2 regions of the Achromobacter sp. 1011811831 genome follow, and region 2 is predicted to be linked to the other one. Evidence: riboswitches for the same ligand, from Rfam matches in the RefSeq annotation. Region 2 holds a riboswitch; the other holds the start of a gene.
What was found. Region 2 has a riboswitch for glycine ahead of gcvT (glycine cleavage system aminomethyltransferase GcvT). Riboswitches for the same ligand answer to the same signal wherever they lie in the genome.
Positions count from the first base shown of each region.

Region 1: linked by a shared signal. The riboswitch ahead of AC6LJ9_RS09520 (D-amino acid dehydrogenase) and the one ahead of gcvT (glycine cleavage system aminomethyltransferase GcvT) in region 2 are both predicted to bind glycine.

Region 1 covers NZ_JCBANG010000017.1:69,649-78,898, forward strand. Annotated here, with positions in the region: gene AC6LJ9_RS09495 (CaiB/BaiF CoA transferase family protein) at 1-234, opposite strand, end outside; gene AC6LJ9_RS09500 (amidase) at 250-1,605, opposite strand; gene AC6LJ9_RS09505 (hypothetical protein) at 1,598-1,762, opposite strand; gene AC6LJ9_RS09510 (GntR family transcriptional regulator) at 1,891-2,550, shown strand; gene AC6LJ9_RS09515 (MFS transporter) at 2,745-4,079, shown strand; gene AC6LJ9_RS09520 (D-amino acid dehydrogenase) at 4,185-5,414, opposite strand; glycine riboswitch at 5,461-5,542, opposite strand; glycine riboswitch at 5,546-5,647, opposite strand; gene ampC (class C beta-lactamase) at 5,839-7,005, shown strand; gene AC6LJ9_RS09530 (3-hydroxybutyryl-CoA dehydrogenase) at 7,070-8,077, opposite strand; gene AC6LJ9_RS09535 (NAD/NADP octopine/nopaline dehydrogenase family protein) at 8,079-9,176, opposite strand.
Region 2 covers NZ_JCBANG010000029.1:31,527-40,776, forward strand. Annotated here, with positions in the region: gene AC6LJ9_RS13445 (BaiN/RdsA family NAD(P)/FAD-dependent oxidoreductase) at 1-926, shown strand, start outside; gene AC6LJ9_RS13450 (superoxide dismutase) at 1,092-1,706, shown strand; gene AC6LJ9_RS13455 (ZIP family metal transporter) at 1,732-2,625, shown strand; glycine riboswitch at 2,712-2,806, shown strand; glycine riboswitch at 2,836-2,970, shown strand; gene gcvT (glycine cleavage system aminomethyltransferase GcvT) at 3,051-4,151, shown strand; gene gcvH (glycine cleavage system protein GcvH) at 4,239-4,616, shown strand; gene gcvP (aminomethyl-transferring glycine dehydrogenase) at 4,708-7,581, shown strand; gene AC6LJ9_RS13475 (LysE family translocator) at 7,731-8,369, shown strand; gene AC6LJ9_RS13480 (HdeD family acid-resistance protein) at 8,387-9,250, shown strand, end outside.

The DNA of each region.
Region 1 (9,250 bases), on a different contig from region 2:
CTTCAGGTTCAGCGTCAACGAGCGCTTGTTGCGGTTCAGGTTCTGGAAGTCGCCGCCGTGGCGGTCGGCGGCGAACATGGCTTCGTTGGGATCGACGCCGGCGGGCGGTTCGATGCGGATGACGTCGGCGCCGAAGTCCGCCAGGATGCGCACGCAGGTCGGGCCGGCGCGCACGCGCGACAGGTCGAGAACGCGAAAGCGCGACAGGGCGGGGGAGGCGGTGATCTTGGACATGGTGGTTCCCATGGGTCAGCGTTGCAAAAACGTGGAGTGGGGCAGGGCGAACTGGCGGGCGAAGGCCAGCATCCGCGCCTCGCTGCCCGGCGCGCCGATCAGCTGCGCGCTGACGGGGCGGCCGCGGCCGTCCAGGCCCACCGGCAGCACCAGCGCCGGCAGGCCCAGGAAATTGACGTAGGCGTGATGGCGATGCAGCGCGGCCAGCGCGCGCGGGTCGAAGGCGGGGCTGGAGGTCGTGACCGCGTCGCGGTCCGGCACGCCTTGCGGGAAGCAGGGCGCCAGCAGCAGGTCGGCGTCGCCCAGGCTGCCGGCCAGGAAGGCCGCTCGCAGCGGCGCCGCCTGCGCCAGCGCGTGGCGATACCAGACGGCCGGCATGGCCCAGCCCGGCAGCGCGATGGCGCGGGTCGACGGGGCCAGCGTGTCCAGGCCGCCGCGCACGGCCGCCGCCAGCGCCAGCGCGGCCTCGGCGTGAAGCACGATCTGCGCCAGCCGGTTCAGGCGGTCCAGGTCGGGCAGCGCGGCCGGCCTCAGCCCGATGGCGCCGCGCAGGCGCTGCTCGAAGCCCGTCAGCGCGGCGGCGACCGTGGGATCCTCTCCATCCGCATGCAGCGCATTGGCGATGCGCCAGTCGCGCGGGCGCGCCAGCTCGCGCTCCAGCGCGTCCGGCCGCAAGGGCAGCTCGGGATCTTCGTCGCCGGCGGGCAGGGCGGCGGCGAAGACGCTGGCGGCGTCCAGCGCGTCGCGGGCGATCACGCCCACCGTGTCCAGCGTCGGCGCGAGCGGGGCCACGCCTTGCGCGGACAAGCGTCCCGGCGTGGGCTTCAGGCCGATCAGGCCGCAGGTCGCGGCCGGCATGCGGACCGAGCCGGCGGTGTCCGTGCCCAGCGAGGCCGGGCACAGGCCGGCCGCCACCGCGACCGCCGAGCCGCTGGAAGAGCCGCCGACCGCCGCCGCGCTGTCCAGCGGGTTCATCAGGGCTGGCGCGTGCGGGTTCTCCGCCGTAGCGCCGCAGGCATGTTCGGCCATCGCCAGCGCGCCCAGGTTCAGCGCGCCATGCCCGGCCAGCCGCCGCAGCACGGACGCGGCGGGACGGGGCGCGCCCGTCGCTCGCGGGCCGCCCAGGCGGGGCGCATGCAGGCCGGTGTCGAAGGCGTCCTTGTGCGCCAGCGGCACGCCGGCGAGCAGCCCGTCCGCATCGGCGGGGGCCGACGCGGGGGCGAACAGCTGGACCACGCAGCCCAGCGGCGCGGCGCGGCGCGTGAAGCCGGCGGCCAGGGCGGCGACGTGGGCGTCGCGCAGCGGCGGCGCGGCGCGTCGATAGGCCGCGCGCGCGCCGGCCACGGAGAGGAAGGCAGAGGCGTCAATCATGGCCATCCTCGAGCGGCGCGATCTCGGCGGCCACGGCCGACAGGCGCATCAGGGTGCGAGCGACGGCCCGTTGCGCGTCCGGCGGCACGGCCAGTCCGTGGCTCAGGAAGGCCAGCTCGACCCAGGACTGCCAGTCTTCCTTGCGTTTCTCGTCCATGACGGGTGTCTCCTGCTACGCTTAGGTCTTAAAATAAGATTCCAGTGTCATAAATATATTTATAGAAGTCAAGAAAATAATATGACGAACCGTGCACGCCTGAACCTTTCGATTCCGGGAGCGCCGCGATGAAGGCCGCCGAACGCATACGCCTGTCCATCGAGGAATCCATCCGCGACGGCAGCCTGCTGCCGGGCGACGCCGTGGACGAGCAGCAGCTGATGCAGACCTACGAGGTGTCGCGCACGCCGGTGCGCGAGGCCTTGCTGCAATTGCAGGCGCAAGGGCTGCTCAACAGCCTGCCGCGCGGCGGCATGGTGGTGGCCAAGATGGACGTGGCGCAGCTGCTGGCGATGTGGGAACTGCTGGCCGAGCTGGAGGGCATCGGCGCGCGGCTGGCCTGCGAGCGCATGACGCCGGCCGAGCGCGAGGAACTGGCCGCCATCCACGAACGCGCCGGCGCGGTGGCGCGGCGCGAGGACGCGGAAGCCTGGCAGGACCACAACCGGCGCTTCCACGACGCGCTCTACCAGGGCGCGCGCAATCCCTATCTGCGCCAGGAGATCCTGCGCATGCGCTCGCGCACCGGCGCCTACCGCCGCCACGCCTATTCGGCCTTCGGCCACCTGGCTTCCTCTTGGGCGCAGCACGGCGAACTGGTCGCCGCGATCCAGGCCCAGGACGCGGCCCGCGCCGCCACGCTGATGACGCGGCACATGAGCCCCGGCCAGGGCTCGATCAGCTTCGCGTCCTTCATCGCGGCGCTGCCCAAGGATCTGCTGGCCTGAAGCCGGAAGGCCGAGGGAACAGACCGGCGGCGGATTCGGCCCGCCGCGGGTTCGACTGCGGGTAATTCCCGATTACTGCATTTTTGCGATGCTTCAAAATATATTTATAAGAAATTTAAAAATCTTGATGCGTCGCCCTGCCTGGTTGTAACGGGTTGGGCCCCAACCCAGTCCGGTACACCAAGGAACTAGTCATGGATGCCGTATCCCCGCAGCCCGCCGCACAGCTGGCCCCGCAGCATTCCCGGGGCGATGCCCCGGCCGTCGATTCCGCCCGCATGCACAGCAAGGTCGCGTGGCGGCTGATTCCTTTCCTGATCTTCCTGTTCCTGCTCGCCTGGATCGACCGCGTCAACGTCGGCTTCGCCAAGCTGCAGATGCTGCAGGACCTGCGCTTCAGCGAGGCCGTGTACGGCCTGGGCGCGGGCATCTTCTTCATCGGCTATTTCCTGTTCGAGGTGCCGAGCAATCTGCTGCTGCAGCGCATCGGCGCGCGCAAGACCCTGGCGCGCATCACCATCCTGTGGGGGCTGACGTCGATGGCCATGGCCTTCGTCACGACGCCGTTCTCGTTCTATCTGCTGCGCTTCCTGCTGGGCGTGTTCGAGGCGGGCTTCTTTCCCGGCGTCATGCTGTACCTGACGTACTGGATCCCCGCCGGCCGGCGCGGCCGCATCAACGGCTGGTTCATGACGTCCTTCGGCATCGCCGGCGTGGTCGGCGGCCCGATCGCGGGCCTCATCATGAGCGGCATGGACGGCGTGGCGCCGTTGCGCAACTGGCAATGGCTGTTCGTGCTGGAGGGCATACCCTCGGTGATCGCCGGCATCGTGGTGCTGGGCTACCTGCCGGACCGGCCGCGCCAGGCGCGCTGGCTGTCGGCCGCCGAGCAGACGGCGCTGGAAGCCGAGCTGGAGGCCGAGCAGCGCCACGGCGGCAAGCACGCCAGCTTCGCCCAGGCCCTGCGCCAGCCGGCGCTGTGGTTGTGCACGGCCGCCTATTTCTGCATCGTCGGCGGCAACGCCACGCTGGCGTTCTGGATGCCGTCGCTGGTGCGCGAGCTGGGCGTGCGCGGCGCGCTGGACATCGGCCTGCTGTCGGCGATCCCCTTCACGCTGGGCACCGTGGCGATGGTGCTCAACGGCGCGCACTCCGACAAGACCGGCGAGCGGCGCCTGCATTGCGCCGGCGCCACGCTGGTCGGCGCGGCGGGGCTTGCGCTGACCGCCGCCTACATCGGCAATCCCGTGCTGGCGATGGCCGCGCTGAGCGTATCCGCCATCGGCGTGCTGGGCGCGTTTCCCGTGTTCTGGGCGATTCCGGCGGGCTTTTTGACCGGCACGGCCGCCGCCGGCGGCATCGCCTTCATCAACTCGGTCGGCAACCTGGCCGGCTTCGCCACGCCCTTCATGATGGGCTGGATGAAGGAATGGACCGGCGGCGTGGCCGCCGGCCTGTACGTGGTGGCCGCCATGCAGCTGACCTCGACCGCGATCGTCGCGCTGGCGATGCGCCGGCTGGCGCGCTAGCGCAAGGCGACGGGCGGCGAGCCGCGGGCGGCCAATCACTGGCGGCGAGCGGTGGTCCGTCGGTTGCGGCCAGCCGGCTGCGGGCGCCGCCGCGCCCGCGTCGTCTCAGTGCGGCCGCAGCCGTTCGCCGACGCTGGCCGCCAATAGCTGCGCGGTGGCCGCCGACAAGGTCCAGCCCAGGTGGCCGTGGCCGGTGTTGTAGAACACGCCCGGCCGCTTGCCCGGACCCACGCGCGGCATCATGTCCGGCGTCATCGGGCGCAGCCCGCACCAGGGCACCACGCGCGCCGTCCTGACGCCGGGGAAGTGGCGGCGGGTCCAGTCCACCAGCGGCTGCACGCGTTCGGCGCGGATGTCCAGGTTGTAGCCGTTGAACTCGGCGGTGCCGGCCACGCGGAAGCGGTCGCCCAGCCGGCTGGTGACGATCTTGGCGGCCTCGTCGAGCAGGCTGACGCGCGGCGCGGCCTCGCGGCTGGCGGCGTCGTCCAGGTGCACGCTGATCGAGTAGCCCTTGACCGGATAGATGTTGACCGTGTCGCCCAGTTGCCGCGCGAAGCGCCGGCTGGCCGCGCCGGCGCAGACCACCACGGCGTCGGCCTGGTGCCGGTCGCCGCCGCCGCCGTCCGCGCCGGCCAGGTCCAGCGCATAACCCGCGCCGTCGGCCGTGATCGCGGCGACGTCGGCGTCCTGCACGAAGCGCACGCCCAGCCGCTCGCAGGCCTGGGCCAGGCCGCGCGTGAACTTGTGGATGTCGCCGGTGGCGTCGGACGGCGTGTAGAAGCCGGCGTGGCAGGCCGTTTGCAGCGCCGGCTCGATGTCGCGCGCCTCCTCGGGCGTGACCGCGTAGCGTTCCAGGCCGCCTTCGCGCAGCAGCTCGTTGCCGCGCCGCGCGGCCTCGAAGCTGGCGGCGTCGTGGTAGATGTGCAGGATGCCGCGCCGCTCCAGGTCGAAGTCGATGCCTTCGGCCTCGGCCATGTCGTACAGGTGCTGGCGCGCCTCGATCGCCAGCCGGGTGGTGGCGATGGTGTTGCGGCGGTGGTTGGGGATCTGGCGCATGAATTGCAGCAGCCAGGAATACTTGTGCCAGCTCAAGCGCGGATTGAGCAGCAGCGGCGCGTTGCTGCGACCCAGCCAGCGCAGGCCCTTGAGCACGGTGGCGGCGCTGTTCCAGACCTCGGCGTTGCTGGCCGACAGCTGGCCGCCGTTGGCGTAGGAGGTTTCCATCGCGGGGTAGCGCTGGCGGTCGTAGACGGAAACGTCGTAACCCTGCTTGCGCAGGACGTAGGCGGACGTGACGCCGGTAATACCGGCGCCAATGATGGCGATGCGGGGCATGATTGCTCCAGATGGCGTGGCGACGGCCGGACGGCCGCTGCACCCCATCTGTCCCGGTACCTGAGAGCTTTGCCCGGCGCGTGCCGGGGTTCCCCTTCGGTGGGCGCGCAAGGCGCCTCTCTCCAGATCGTCTACACCGCGCAGTCCTGTCTGCCTGAGAGTTTCCGGGGCGGTTGCTCCGTCGGCGCCCGCCGCGCGGCCGGGCCGGGGCGAGTCTCTTCTGCGTGGTGTTTGCTACGACCGTGGCAGGATAGCCAAATATTCCGCGTCCTGGAATTCAGGGTTAGTACCAGTATGAGCGCGGCGGCGCTACCATCCTGGGTTCGCGCGGGGCGCGCGCCGGCATGCCCGTCGTCGCCGCCCGGCGGCAATGCCGCCGCCTGGCCCCGCCCGTCTTGTTCGCGCTGTTTTCCGGGAGTTCTCCATGCGCCTGTCCGCCTTGTTCCGCCGCTGCCTGCTGGCCGTCACCCTTGCCGCATCGCTGCCCGCGTCGGCGCTGTCCCCCATCCATGACGCCGACGCGCGCGTGCGCGCGGCCGTGCTGACGGTGATGAAGCAGCATGAAATCGCCGGCATGGCGGTGGCCGTGACCCGGCAGGGCGAGCAGCATTTCTACAGCTTCGGCCTGGCTTCCTGGGAGACGCGCGCGCCGGTCACCAACGACACGCTGTTCGAAGTGGGCTCGATCAGCAAGACCTATTCGGCCACGCTGGCCGCCTACGCCCAGGCGCTGGGCCGGCTGTCGCTGGCGGATCCGGTCGAGCGCCACGTGCCCGAGCTGGCGGGCAGCGCCTTTGGCAAGGTTTCGCTGCTGGGCCTGGCCACGCATACGGCGGGCGGCTTCCCGCTGCAGGTGCCCGACACGGTGCGCGACCGCGCCCAGCTCATGGCCTATCTGCAGGCCTGGCAGCCCAGCTACGCGGAAGGCACGCGCCGCACCTACGCCAATCCCAGCATCGGCATGCTGGGCGTGGCGACCGCCAATGCCATGGGCCAGGCCTATGTGCCGCTGATGCAGGGCACGCTGTTGCCCAAGCTGGGCCTGCCCAGCACCTATCTGCAGGTGCCGGCCGACCAGATGGCGCGCTACGCGCAGGGCTATGACAAGCGCAACCAGCCGGTGCGCGTGAGTCCCGGCGTGCTGGCCGACGAGGCCTACGGCGTCAAGACCAGCGCCCGCGACCTGCTGCGCTTCGTGGAGCTGAACCTGGGCGGCACCAGCGGCGACGCCAAGCTGGATCAGGCCATCGCCGACACGCACCGGGGCTATTTCGAACTGGGCGGCATGACGCAGGACCTGGTGTGGGAGCAGTACCGCTATCCGGCGCCGCTGGACACCGTGCTGGAAGGCAATGCCAACACGGTCGCCCTCGAGACGCACGACGTGCGCGCGCTGCGTCCGCCGCTGGCGCCGCGCGCCGACGCCTGGATCAACAAGACCGGTGCCACCAATGGCTTTGGCGCTTACGTCGCCTTCGTGCCGGGACGCCGGATCGGCATCGTGATCCTGGCCAACCGCAACTATCCCAACGCCGATCGCGTGCGCCTGGCCTATGAGGTGCTGGACGCGCTGGAGACGGGAGGCCGTTGAGCGGACGCGCCAGGGAGCCGCGGCGGCAGGCGTTGCCCAGGCCGGTCTGCCGGGCGGTCTCCGGTCAGGCGGCCGGCGCCGCGCCGGCCCCGGCCAGCGCCGAGCCACAGCGCGGCAGCAGGCCCAGCAGCGCCAGCCGGTCGCGCAGCTGCTCCAGCCGCTGCATCCGATACGCGTCCACGTCCACGCCGGCGTAGTCGTAGAAGCCCTGGCCGTCGCGCAAGCCGTTGCGGCCCTGTTCCATGTTGCGCGCGATCACGTCCGGCGCCGCGAAGCGCGGGTCCAGCGCGCCGGCCAGGTAGCGCGAGGCGTAGTAGAGGATGTCGCCGCCGCCCCAGTCGATGAATTCCAGCAGGCCCAGCACCGAGAAGCGCAGGCCGAAGCCCAGGCGCACGGCGGTGTCGATGTCCTCGGCGCTGGCCACGCCTTCCTCGACCATGCGGGCCGCCTCGTTCATGGCCAGCGCCTGGATGCGCGGCACGATGTAGCCGGCGGACGGCGCGCACATCACCGGCGTCTTGCCCGCCATGCGCAGCAGTTCCAGCAGCTGGTCGACGGCGGCGTCGCGGGTGGCGGGGCCCCGGCTGACTTCCACCAGCGGGATCAGGCTGGCCGGGTTGAGCCAGTGCGCGTTCAGGAAGCGTTGCGGATGCGCCGTCAGCGCCGCCAGTTCGGTGACCAGGAAGGTGGACGTGGTCGATGCCACCACGGCGTCGGCCGGGCAGGCCTCGTCCAGCCAGCGCAGCGCGTCACGCTTGGCGTCCAGGCGTTCGGGCACGGCCTCGAACACCGCGCGCGCCGCGCGCAGGTCGGCGGCCGCGTCGTCCCTCGCGCGCAACCGCAGCCGGGCCAGCGCGGCGTCGGCCTGGTCCTCGCTCAGCACGCCCAGCCGCGCGAGCATGCCCAGCTCGGCGCGCACGGCCGCGCGCGCCGCATCGTGGACGCGCGCCTGTTCATCGGCGGCGCGGGGCTTGAGGTCGATCAGCGACACCTCCAGGCCGGCGATCAGGTAGGACGCGGCGATGCCCTGTCCCATGCGGCCGGCGCCGATCACGCACAAGGGGGCGGCCATCTCAATAGCCCTCCTGCAGCAGCGCGCGCATGTCGGCGCGCGACAGAGTGGACAGGCCCAGGTTCTCCAGCGTGCGACCCTCGGCGTACAGGTCGCGCCCGGTCAGCGCCGAGGCCAGGGCCAGCAGGCCCTGCGCCACCGGCATGGGCACGCCGGCCCAGCGGCCCGTCGACACCAGGAAGGACAGGCCCAGCCGCGTGTCCTCCAGCATGTAGCGGTGGCAGTGCAGGTCGATGGTCTCGCGCCAGTCGCCGCTGTCGGTCAGGCGGCCATGGGCGCCGCGCCCGTACATCCATTCATCGCCTTCCTGGGCGTAGTGGTCAGCCAGCGGGAAATGCGGCGCGCCATAGCCCAGCGCCTCGCGCAGCGCGACGCGCTCGGCATCCAGCGCATCGGTCACGGCGCGGATGGCCGGCTGGGTGCCTTCGTTGTGGATGTCCCAGCGCTCGAAATGCTGCAAGGGGCCGGCGTTCATCAGGATGAGCGGCGGGTGGATGATGGGGCCGGCATTCATCAGCGCGCCGGACAGGCCGTCGCCGGCCGGCTCCACGCTGGGATAGGCCTGGGCCAGCCGCCGCAGCGCGGCATCGGCCAGCCGAAGGGGGAAGACGCCGGTGGGCAGGCGCGTGGCGTAGCCGCTGATGACCACGCGCTGGCCGTGCTTGCGCGCCAGGTAGGGCAGGGTGCCGGTCTCGGCATAGGCGACCTGAGCGCGGTTGCCGGCCTGGCGCTGGGCGCGCGCGAACAGGTGGCAGCCGAAGGTGCCGGGCGGCAGGAACACCACCTGCCCGTCCTCCAGCAGCGGCGCGAGCCGGGGCGCCAGATCGTCGTGCGTGGTGGCGGGCAGCGGGATGACGATCAGCTCGGCGCCCTGGACCGCGTCGCGCAGTTCGCGCGCCAGCCGCAGCTGGCCGGGGCCGTCGCCGATGGCGATGCGGCGGGCGCCGCGATAGTCGGTGACCTCCAGCCCGCCGGCCTTGGCCAGCGCGGCGCCGGCCTCGGCGTCGCGCCGCCACCAGCGCACCTCGTGGCCTTTTTCGTGCAGGTCCGCGGCGGCCGCGTAGCAGCCGTGTCCGCCTCCGATGACAGTGACGCGCATGATCGTGCTCCTTGATGACGATGCGACGATCCTAGCGGCGCGGACGGCGGCCGGTCTGCGCCGAACGCGCAAGC
Region 2 (9,250 bases):
AGAAGCATCGCGGCCAGCTGTTCTGCGACGATTCCAGCGAATCCATCATCGGGCTGCTGCGCGCCGAGTGCGACGAGGGCGGGGTGGCCTGGCGCATGGGCTGTTCGGTGGCCGAGATCGTCCATGGCGAGCAGGGTTTCGAGCTGCGCACCAGCCAGGGCCTCATCCGCGCGGCCAAGCTGGTCGTGGCCACCGGCGGCATGGCGATCCCGCAGCTGGGCGCCACCGATTTCGGCCTGAAGATCGCGCGCCAGTTCGGCCTGAAGATCGTCGAGCCACGGCCCGCGCTGGTGCCGCTGACCTTCGACGCGGCGCAGTGGCAGCCTTTGTCGGCGCTGTCCGGCGTGGCGCTGGAAGTGAGCCTGTCCACGGGGCAGGGCAAGGCGCGTGGCGAGTTCCTCGAAGACCTGCTGTTCACGCATCGCGGGCTGTCGGGGCCGGCGATCCTGCAGATTTCCAGCTACTGGAAGCCGGGCGAGCCCATCGTGGTGGACCTGGCGCCGGGCCGTGACCTGGCCGCCGAGCTGCTGGACGCCAAGTCCGGCAACCGCCAGCAACTGCACACGGTGCTGGCCGGGCTGTGGCCCAAGCGGCTGGCCGACGCCTGGCTGGCGCTGGCCGAGCAGGGCGGCAAGCCGGGACTGGCCGCCTTGCGGCTGGCCGACGCGCCGGACAAGACGCTGCGCGGGCTGGCCCAGGACATCCATCAATGGACGCTGGTGCCCAGCGGCACGGCCGGCTACAAGAAGGCCGAGGTCATGCGCGGCGGGGTGGACACGCGCGGGCTGGACCAGAAGTCCATGCAGGCGCGCACCGTGCCCGGCCTGTACTTCATCGGCGAGGCCGTGGACGTGACCGGCTGGCTGGGCGGCTACAACTTCCAGTGGGCCTGGGCCTCGGGCGTGGCTTGCGGCAAGGCGCTGTAGCGACGGGATCGGGCCGCCGCCGGGTACGCGTCCGGCGGCGATAGGCCGGCCTTATCGCGCGGATTGTGACAATCTCGTTGTGGTATTAAATAAAAATAAATATCATTTGTGTTTTCGATAGTGATTCGTTCCCATCACCAACGGACGATCTGACGGAGACACCAGATGGCCTATACCTTGCCCCCGCTACCCTACGCCTATGACGCGCTGGAGCCGCACATCGACGCGCTGACGATGGAGATCCATCACAGCAAGCATCACCAGACCTACGTCAACAACCTGAACGCCGCCCTGGAAGGCGCCGGCCTGTCGACCGACGAACCGGTGGAGGCGCTGGTGGCGCGGCTGGACCAGCTGCCCGCTGCCATCAACGCGGCGGTGCGCAACAACGGCGGCGGTCACGCCAACCACAGCCTGTTCTGGAGCGTGATGTCGCCGCGCGGCGGCGGCGCGCCCGACGGCGCGCTGGCGCATGCCATCGCGTCCGACCTTGGCGGGCTGGATGCCTTCCGCGAAGCCTTCACCAAGGCCGCGTTGACCCGCTTCGGCAGCGGTTGGGCCTGGCTGTCGGTGACGCCGGCCGGCAAGCTCGTGGTCGAGAGCAGCGCCAACCAGGACAGTCCGCTGATGCACGGCAATACCCCGATCCTCGGCCTGGACGTATGGGAGCACGCCTACTACCTGAAATACCAGAACCGCCGCCCCGAGTACATCGGCGCGTTCTACAACGTGATCGATTGGCCCGAGGTGGCGCGCCGCTACGCGGCCGCCGTGGGCTGATCGCGGTTACGCCAGCGAGGCGCCCATGAACACATTCAGCCGACACCGGATCCGACCCGCCGCCACCAGCGTCAGCATCTGGACGCTGGCCGTGCTGGTGTCCTGCCTGGCCCTGTACCAGCTCTGGGTCTACCTGGACGTGCGCGCGCCGCACGTGGCCGACGCGCTGCTGGGCGGCATGATGGCCGCCGCCGCGACCGCGCTGGGCACGCTGCCCGTGCTGTTCGCCCAGACCCTGCCGCAGAAGGTGCAGGACAGCCTGTACGGTTTCGGCGCCGGCGTCATGCTGGCCGCCAGCGCCTTCTCGCTGGTGGCGCCCGGCATCGCCGCGGCCGGCGAGCTGGGGCATGGCCCCTGGGGCGCCGGCATCCTGGTCGGCGCCGCCATCCTGCTGGGCGCGGCGGTGCTGCTGCTGATGGACCGCTGCCTGCCGCACGAGCATTTCATCAAGGGCAGGGAAGGCATCGAGGCGCATCGCCTGCGCCGCACCTGGCTGTTCGTGTTCGCCATCACGCTGCACAACCTGCCCGAAGGGCTGGCCATCGGCGTGGGCTATGCCGGCAACGACCCGCTGCGCGGCACGGCGCTGGCCACCGGCATCGCCATCCAGGACATCCCCGAAGGGCTGGTGGTGGCGGTGGCGCTGATGGCCGCCGGTTACAAGCGCGCCTTCGCGGTGGCGCTGGGCATGCTGTCGGGTCTGGTGGAGCCGCTGGGCGCGGTGCTGGGCGCGGCCGTGGTGGGCTGGTCGGCGGCCTTGCTGCCGTGGGGACTGGGCTTTGCCGCCGGGGCCATGCTGTTCGTCATCAGCCATGAAATCATTCCCGAATCGCACCGCAAGGGACACGAGGTCTACGCCACTTGCGGGCTGATGCTGGGCTTCGTGCTGATGATGTTGCTGGATACCGCGCTGGGCTAGCGGCCGCGGCCCCGAACGGCGCGCGGACAGCCGGGTTTCCTCGCTTTCCGGCGCCCGAGGTTTCGATGTATGCTTGCGCCGCTGTCATGCATGTTGCGGGAGAGAGCGGCCATCAAGCTGGCCGCCGCCGAAGGCGCAATTCGCCCGGAATCGCTCAGGTAACCCATACCGTCCATGCTTGCCCTGTCCCGGTTTTCGGTCGATGTGGCAAAACAGCACTCTGGAGAGACCTGGCGCCGCGCCTTTCAGGCCGTCCCGAATGGGGACGTAGCGGGCAGCCCAGGCGCCGAAGGTGCACACCCGCCACGCGGGGCAACTCTCAGGCAAAAGGACAGAGGGGCGGAAGATTCAGCCGTGCCGTGGACGCGTGTCCGCTGGCGGCTTTCCGCAACCCTGGCAACGCTGCCGCTCCGGAGTTCCCGCGCATGTCCGCAACCCTCAAACGCACCCCGCTGGCCGACGAACACATCGCCTCCGGCGCCCGAATGGTCGACTTCGGCGGCTGGGACATGCCGCTGGCCTACGGCTCGCAGCTGGAAGAGCACCACGCCGTGCGCCAGGACGCCGGCATGTTCGACGTCTCGCACATGCTCAACGTCGATGTGACGGGCCCGGACGCCTTCGCCTTCCTGCAGCGCCTGGTCGCCAATGACGTGGCCAAGCTGACCGTGCCGGGCAAGGCGCTGTACAGCTGCATGCTCAATCCGCAGGGCGGCGTGATCGACGACCTGATCATCTATTTCTTCGCCGCCGACCAGTGGCGCGTCGTGGTCAATGCCGGCACCGCCGACAAGGACATCGCCTGGATGCAGCGCGTCCGGCAGTCCGGCAAATTCGACGTGGCCATCGCACCGCGCCGCGACCTGGCCATGATCGCCGTGCAGGGCCCCAACGCCCGCGCCAAGGTCTGGGCCGCGCGTCCGGCCTGGCAGGCCGCCAGCGAACCGCTGACCCCGTTCGTGGCCGCCCAGGTGGGCGACGATACGCTGGTGGCCCGCACCGGCTACACCGGCGAGGACGGCTTCGAGATCGTGCTGCCCGCCACGCAGGCCGTCGCGCTGTGGCGCGACCTGGCTGCGCAGGGCGTGCGTCCCTGCGGCCTGGGCGCGCGCGACACGCTGCGCCTGGAAGCCGGCATGAACCTCTACGGCCAGGACATGGACGAGCTGATCCAGCCCGACCAGGCCGGCCTGACCTGGACGGTATCGCTGAAGAACGCCGAGCGCCGCTTCATCGGCCGCGACGCGCTGGAACAATTCGCCACCCCGGCCGCCTTCCTCGGCCTGAAGCTGCAGGAACGCGGCGTGATGCGTGCCCACATGGCCGTGCGCGCCAAGCAGGGCGCGGGCGAGCTGACCAGCGGCACCATGTCGCCCACCCTGGGCGTGTCCATCGGCTTCGCCCGCCTGCCCGTGGGCGTGGTTCCCGGCGACACGGTCGAGGTGGACATCCGCGGCAAATGGGTGCCCGCCCTGGTCTGCAAGCTGCCGTTTGTCCGTAACGGCAAAGCCGTCGAACACTCGTAAACTCGAAGCTTCGCGCGCGCCGGCCGGCAGGCCCGCGCGCGAGGCGCGCAATCCTTTTTCCCCATCCGAATAGCCCCAGGAGTTCCCATGAGCCTGCCCACCGATCGCAAGTACACCGAGTCCCATGAATGGGTCAAAGCCGAAGGCGACGTGTTCGTCGTCGGCATCACCGACACCGCCCAGGACCAGCTGGGCGACCTGGTCTTCGTCGGCGACGTCAAGGTCGGCGCCAAGCTGGCCGCTGGCGAAACCGCCGGCGTGGTCGAGTCGGTCAAGGCCGCCTCCGACATCTACGCGCCCGTGGCCGGCGAGATCGTCGCCTTCAACGAAGAGCTGGAAAGCAATCCCAACCTGATCAACGAGTCGGCCTTCACCGCCTGGATCTTCAAGATCAAGCCGGACAACGCCGCCGACGCGGACAAGCTGCTGGACGCCGCCGGCTACGAAGCCGTCGCCAACGGCTAAGCCCGTCCCGCGCGGGCTGGCCGCTGCCGCCGCCTGCCCGCGCGCTGCCATACCGATCGTCCCCGACGCTCACGCACCCGAGATCCTCCCCATGTCGCGCGCCCTAGACACCCACACCGACTTCATTCCCCGCCACATCGGCCCCTCCGACGCCGACCAGGCCGCCATGCTCGCCGTGATCGGCAGCCCCAGCCTGGACGCGCTGATCGAAGAAGTCGTGCCGCCCAAGATCCGCAGCCAGGCCCCGCTGGCGCTGCCGCCCTCGCGCAGCGAAACCGACGTGCTGGCCGAGCTCAAGCAGGTCGCCGGGCGCAACAAGGTCTACCGCAGCTACATCGGCCAGGGTTACTACGGCACGCAGACGCCCAACGTGGTGTTGCGCAACATTCTTGAGAATCCCGCCTGGTACACGGCCTACACGCCTTACCAGCCCGAGATCTCGCAGGGCCGCCTGGAGGCCCTGCTGAACTACCAGACCATGGTCGCCGACCTGACCGGGCTGGACATCTCCAACGCCTCGCTGCTGGACGAGAGCACGGCCGCCGCCGAAGCCATGACGCTGGCCCGCCGCAGCGCCAAGTCCAAGAGCCCGGTGTTTTTCATCTCGCGCCACGTGCACCCGCAGACCATCGAGGTCGTGCGCACCCGCGCCGAGGGCCTGGACATCGAGATCGCCGTGGGCGACGAGGCCGAAGGCCTGCCGGAATGCTTCGGCGTGCTGCTGCAATACCCGCACAGCACCGGCTCGGTGGCCGACTACCGCAAGCTGGCCGACGCCGCTCACGCGCAGGGCGCGGTGGTGGCCGTGGCCACGGACCTGCTGGCGCTGGCCGTGCTGGCTGCGCCGGGCGAGTGGGGTGCCGACATCGCCGTGGGCTCGGCCCAGCGTTTCGGCGTGCCGTTCGGTTTCGGCGGCCCGCATGCCGGCTTCATGGCCTGCAAGGACGCCTACAAGCGCAACATGGCCGGCCGCCTGGTCGGCGTGTCCAAGGACGCGCAGGGCAACCCGGCCATGCGCCTGGCGCTGCAAACGCGCGAGCAGCACATCCGCCGCGAAAAGGCCACTTCCAACATCTGCACCGCGCAGGTGCTGCTGGCCGTGATGGCCGGCATGTACGCCGTGTGGCACGGCCCGGCCGGCATCCGCCGCATCGCCAACCGCGTCAACCGCTACACCGCAATCCTGCGCGCCGAGCTGGTCAAGCTGGGCGTGAAGGTCGCCAACGACAGCTTCTTCGACACGCTGCTGCTGGAAACCGGCGCGGCCACGCCCGCCATCCTGACCGCGGCCGACTGCGCCCAGGTCAACCTGCGCCGCGTCGACGGCGCGCGTCTGGCCGTCTCGCTGGACGAGACCGTCACCGCCGCCGACCTGCAGGCCCTGGTCAACGTGTTCGCCTCCGGCCTGGAACGCGATGACCTCGAGCTGGACGTCGACGCCCTCGACGCCGCGGCCGCCAGCGGCATCCCCGCCGCCGTGGCCCGCGAAAGCGCCATCCTGGTGCACCCGGTGTTCTCCAGCGTGCAGTCGGAAACCGACATGCTGCGCTACCTGCGCAAGCTGGCCGACAAGGACCTGGCGCTGGACCGCACCATGATCCCGCTGGGCTCGTGCACCATGAAGCTGAACGCCACGGCCGAGATGATCCCCATCACCTGGCCCGAGTTCGCGCTGATCCACCCCTTCGCGCCCGCCTCGCAGAGCCAGGGCTACAAGGAACTGATCGACCGCCTGTCGGCCGCGCTGTGCGAGATCACCGGCTACGACAACATCAGCCTGCAGCCGAACTCCGGCGCGCAGGGCGAGTACGCCGGCCTGCTGGCGATCCGCGGCTACCACCAGGCCAACGGCCAGCATCAGCGCAACGTCTGCCTGATCCCCTCGTCGGCGCACGGCACCAACCCCGCGTCGGCCCAGCTGGCCGGCATGGACGTGGTGGTGGTGGCCTCCGACGCCAACGGCAACGTCGACCTGCCCGACCTGCGCGCCAAGATCGAACAGGTCGGCGACAAGCTGGCCGCGCTGATGATCACCTACCCGTCCACGCACGGCGTGTTCGAGGAAGCCGTGACCGAGATCTGCGAACTGGTGCACCAGGCCGGCGGCCAGGTCTACCTGGACGGCGCCAATATGAACGCCATGGTGGGCGTGGCTCAGCCTGGCAAGTTCGGTTCCGACGTCTCGCACCTGAACCTGCACAAGACCTTCTGCATCCCGCACGGCGGCGGTGGCCCGGGCGTGGGCCCGGTGGCGGTGCGCGCGCACCTGGCCCCGTACCTGCCGGGCGTGGTCAATGAGCAGGGCAAGCTGCCCGGCGAAGCCAAGGTCGGCCCGGTCTCGGCCGCGCCCTTCGGATCGGCCGGCATCCTGCCGATCCCGTTCGTGTACATCTCGCTGATGGGCGCCGACGGCCTGCGCCGCGCCACCGAAGTCGCGATCCTGAACGCGAACTACGTCGCCACCCGCCTGCGCGACCATTATCCGGTGCTGTACGCGGGCCGCAACGGCCGCGTGGCGCACGAGTGCATCCTGGACGTGCGTCCGCTCAAGGAAACCAGCGGCATCAGCGCCGAGGACATCGCCAAGCGCCTGATGGACTACGGCTTCCACGCGCCCACCATGAGCTTCCCGGTGGCCGGCACGCTGATGGTCGAGCCGACCGAATCGGAAGGCCAGGCCGAGCTGGACCGCTTCGTCGACGCCATGATCTCGATCCGCGAGGAAATCGCCCAGGTCGAGCGCGGCGAACGCGACCGCGAGGACAACGTCCTGAAGAACGCGCCGCACACCGCGCAGATGCTGCTGGCCGAAGAGTGGCTGCACGACTACCCGCGCCAGCAGGCCGCCTACCCGGTGGCCTCGCTGCGCGACGGCAAGTACTGGCCGCCCGTGGCCCGTGTCGACAACGCCTACGGCGACCGCAACCTGGTCTGCGCCTGCCTGCCGGTCGAAGCCTACGCCTGAGGCGCATGACGGCCGCGCCGGAAGGCGGGGCCGTTGTGCCGGCGGGAGGAAAACCCTGGTTCCTGGAACCAGGGTTTTTTTTATCGCGCCCGCGGGGATGTGCAAGAATCAGGCGTGCGCGCGGCGCGGCCGCGCGGGGGGAGATCCTGATGAATACGCCTGCTTTCATTCTGGCCATCCTGGGCGCGCTGTGGCTGGGCGCGATGCTGCCCGGCCCGAGTTTCGTCATCGTCGCGCGCAGCGCCATCGGCCAGTCGCGCCTGGACGGCCTGGCCTCGGCGCTGGGCATGGGCATCGGCGGCATCCTGTTCGCCAGCCTGGCGCTGGCCGGACTCTATTCCGTACTGCAAACCGTCGAATGGCTGTACCTGGGCCTGAAGCTCGCCGGCGGCGCGTACCTGCTCCATGTGTCGTACAGGATCTGGCGCGGCGCGAGCCAGCCCTTCGCGCTGCCCGGCGCGGTGGCGGCGCGGCCCGGCAGCGCGCGCAAGTCGTTCTGGACGGGACTGGCCACCCAGATGAGCAATCCCAAGACCGCCATCTGGTACGGCAGCATTTTCGCGGCCCTGTTGCCGCAGCAGCCGCCGGCCTGGGTGTATTTCGCCTTGCCGCCGCTGGTGTTCCTGGTCGAGTTCGGCTGGTATGCCATCGTCGCGCTGTGCTTCTCGGCCCAGGGGCCGAGGGCCGTCTACCTGCGCGCGAAGAAATGGGTGGACCGGCTCGCCGCCTGCGCCATGGCCGCGCTGGGCCTGCGCCTGATCCTGACCGCTCGCAAGAGCGGCCTCTGACGCGGCGCGCCATGGGCATGGGAAATCTGGTGCTATTGCTGCTGGGCGTCGATTACCTGCGCAAGCGCGCGCTCGGGCTGGCCGTCGCTGGCTGGCTGTTCCTGGTTGCCGGCGCGGTGGTGTTCATCGACGCGCTGGACGGGGTGCTGTATTTTCCCCTGGACGGCTTTGCCGCGCTGATCGTGATCGAGGGGCTGGCGACGCTGGCCATCGCAAAGTCCGGCGTCGGCGGCCAGCGCGTGCTGCGCTATGTGAAGGGCCTGTTCGTGCTGACGGCTGGCGTGCTGGTCCTGGCGGGCGATCAACACGGGCATTTCGTGCTGTCGATGATCTTCGGCCTGCTGTTCCTGGTCGATGGCCTGATGCAGTGCATCGCCGCCTACGTGGTGCGCTACGCGCGCTGGCGCTATGTGTTCGCCTCGGGCGTGGCCGAGATCCTGCTGGCGATCTTCTTCTTCCAGCCCTATCCCACGCACTACGTGGGCACCGTGCCGTATTGCGTGGGGCTGTTCCTGGCCTTCTCCGGCTTCAAGCTGCTGGTGCTGGCGCGCCGCGTCCGCACGCTGGGAGCCAATCCCGGGCTGGTCGTCAACGCGCGGCCGGACTTCATGCCGACCGCGTCCGCCGGCCCGGCGCAGACCGTGTTCGACGGCCCGCCGCTGGAATCGGAGCGCGCCCTGACCGTGCACGTCTGGACCCCGTCCGGCTCGGCCAAGGCGCAGACGCGCAACTACCTGATGCTGAACCGCTACATCGCGGCCGTGGACGTCAACGGCGTCATCTCCACGGGGCACGCGGCGCTGGAATCGCCTGAAGGCGTGTATGTGAGCCTGTACCCGGCGCAGGAGATCGACCGGTCCCCCGAACAGTTTGGCGCCCTG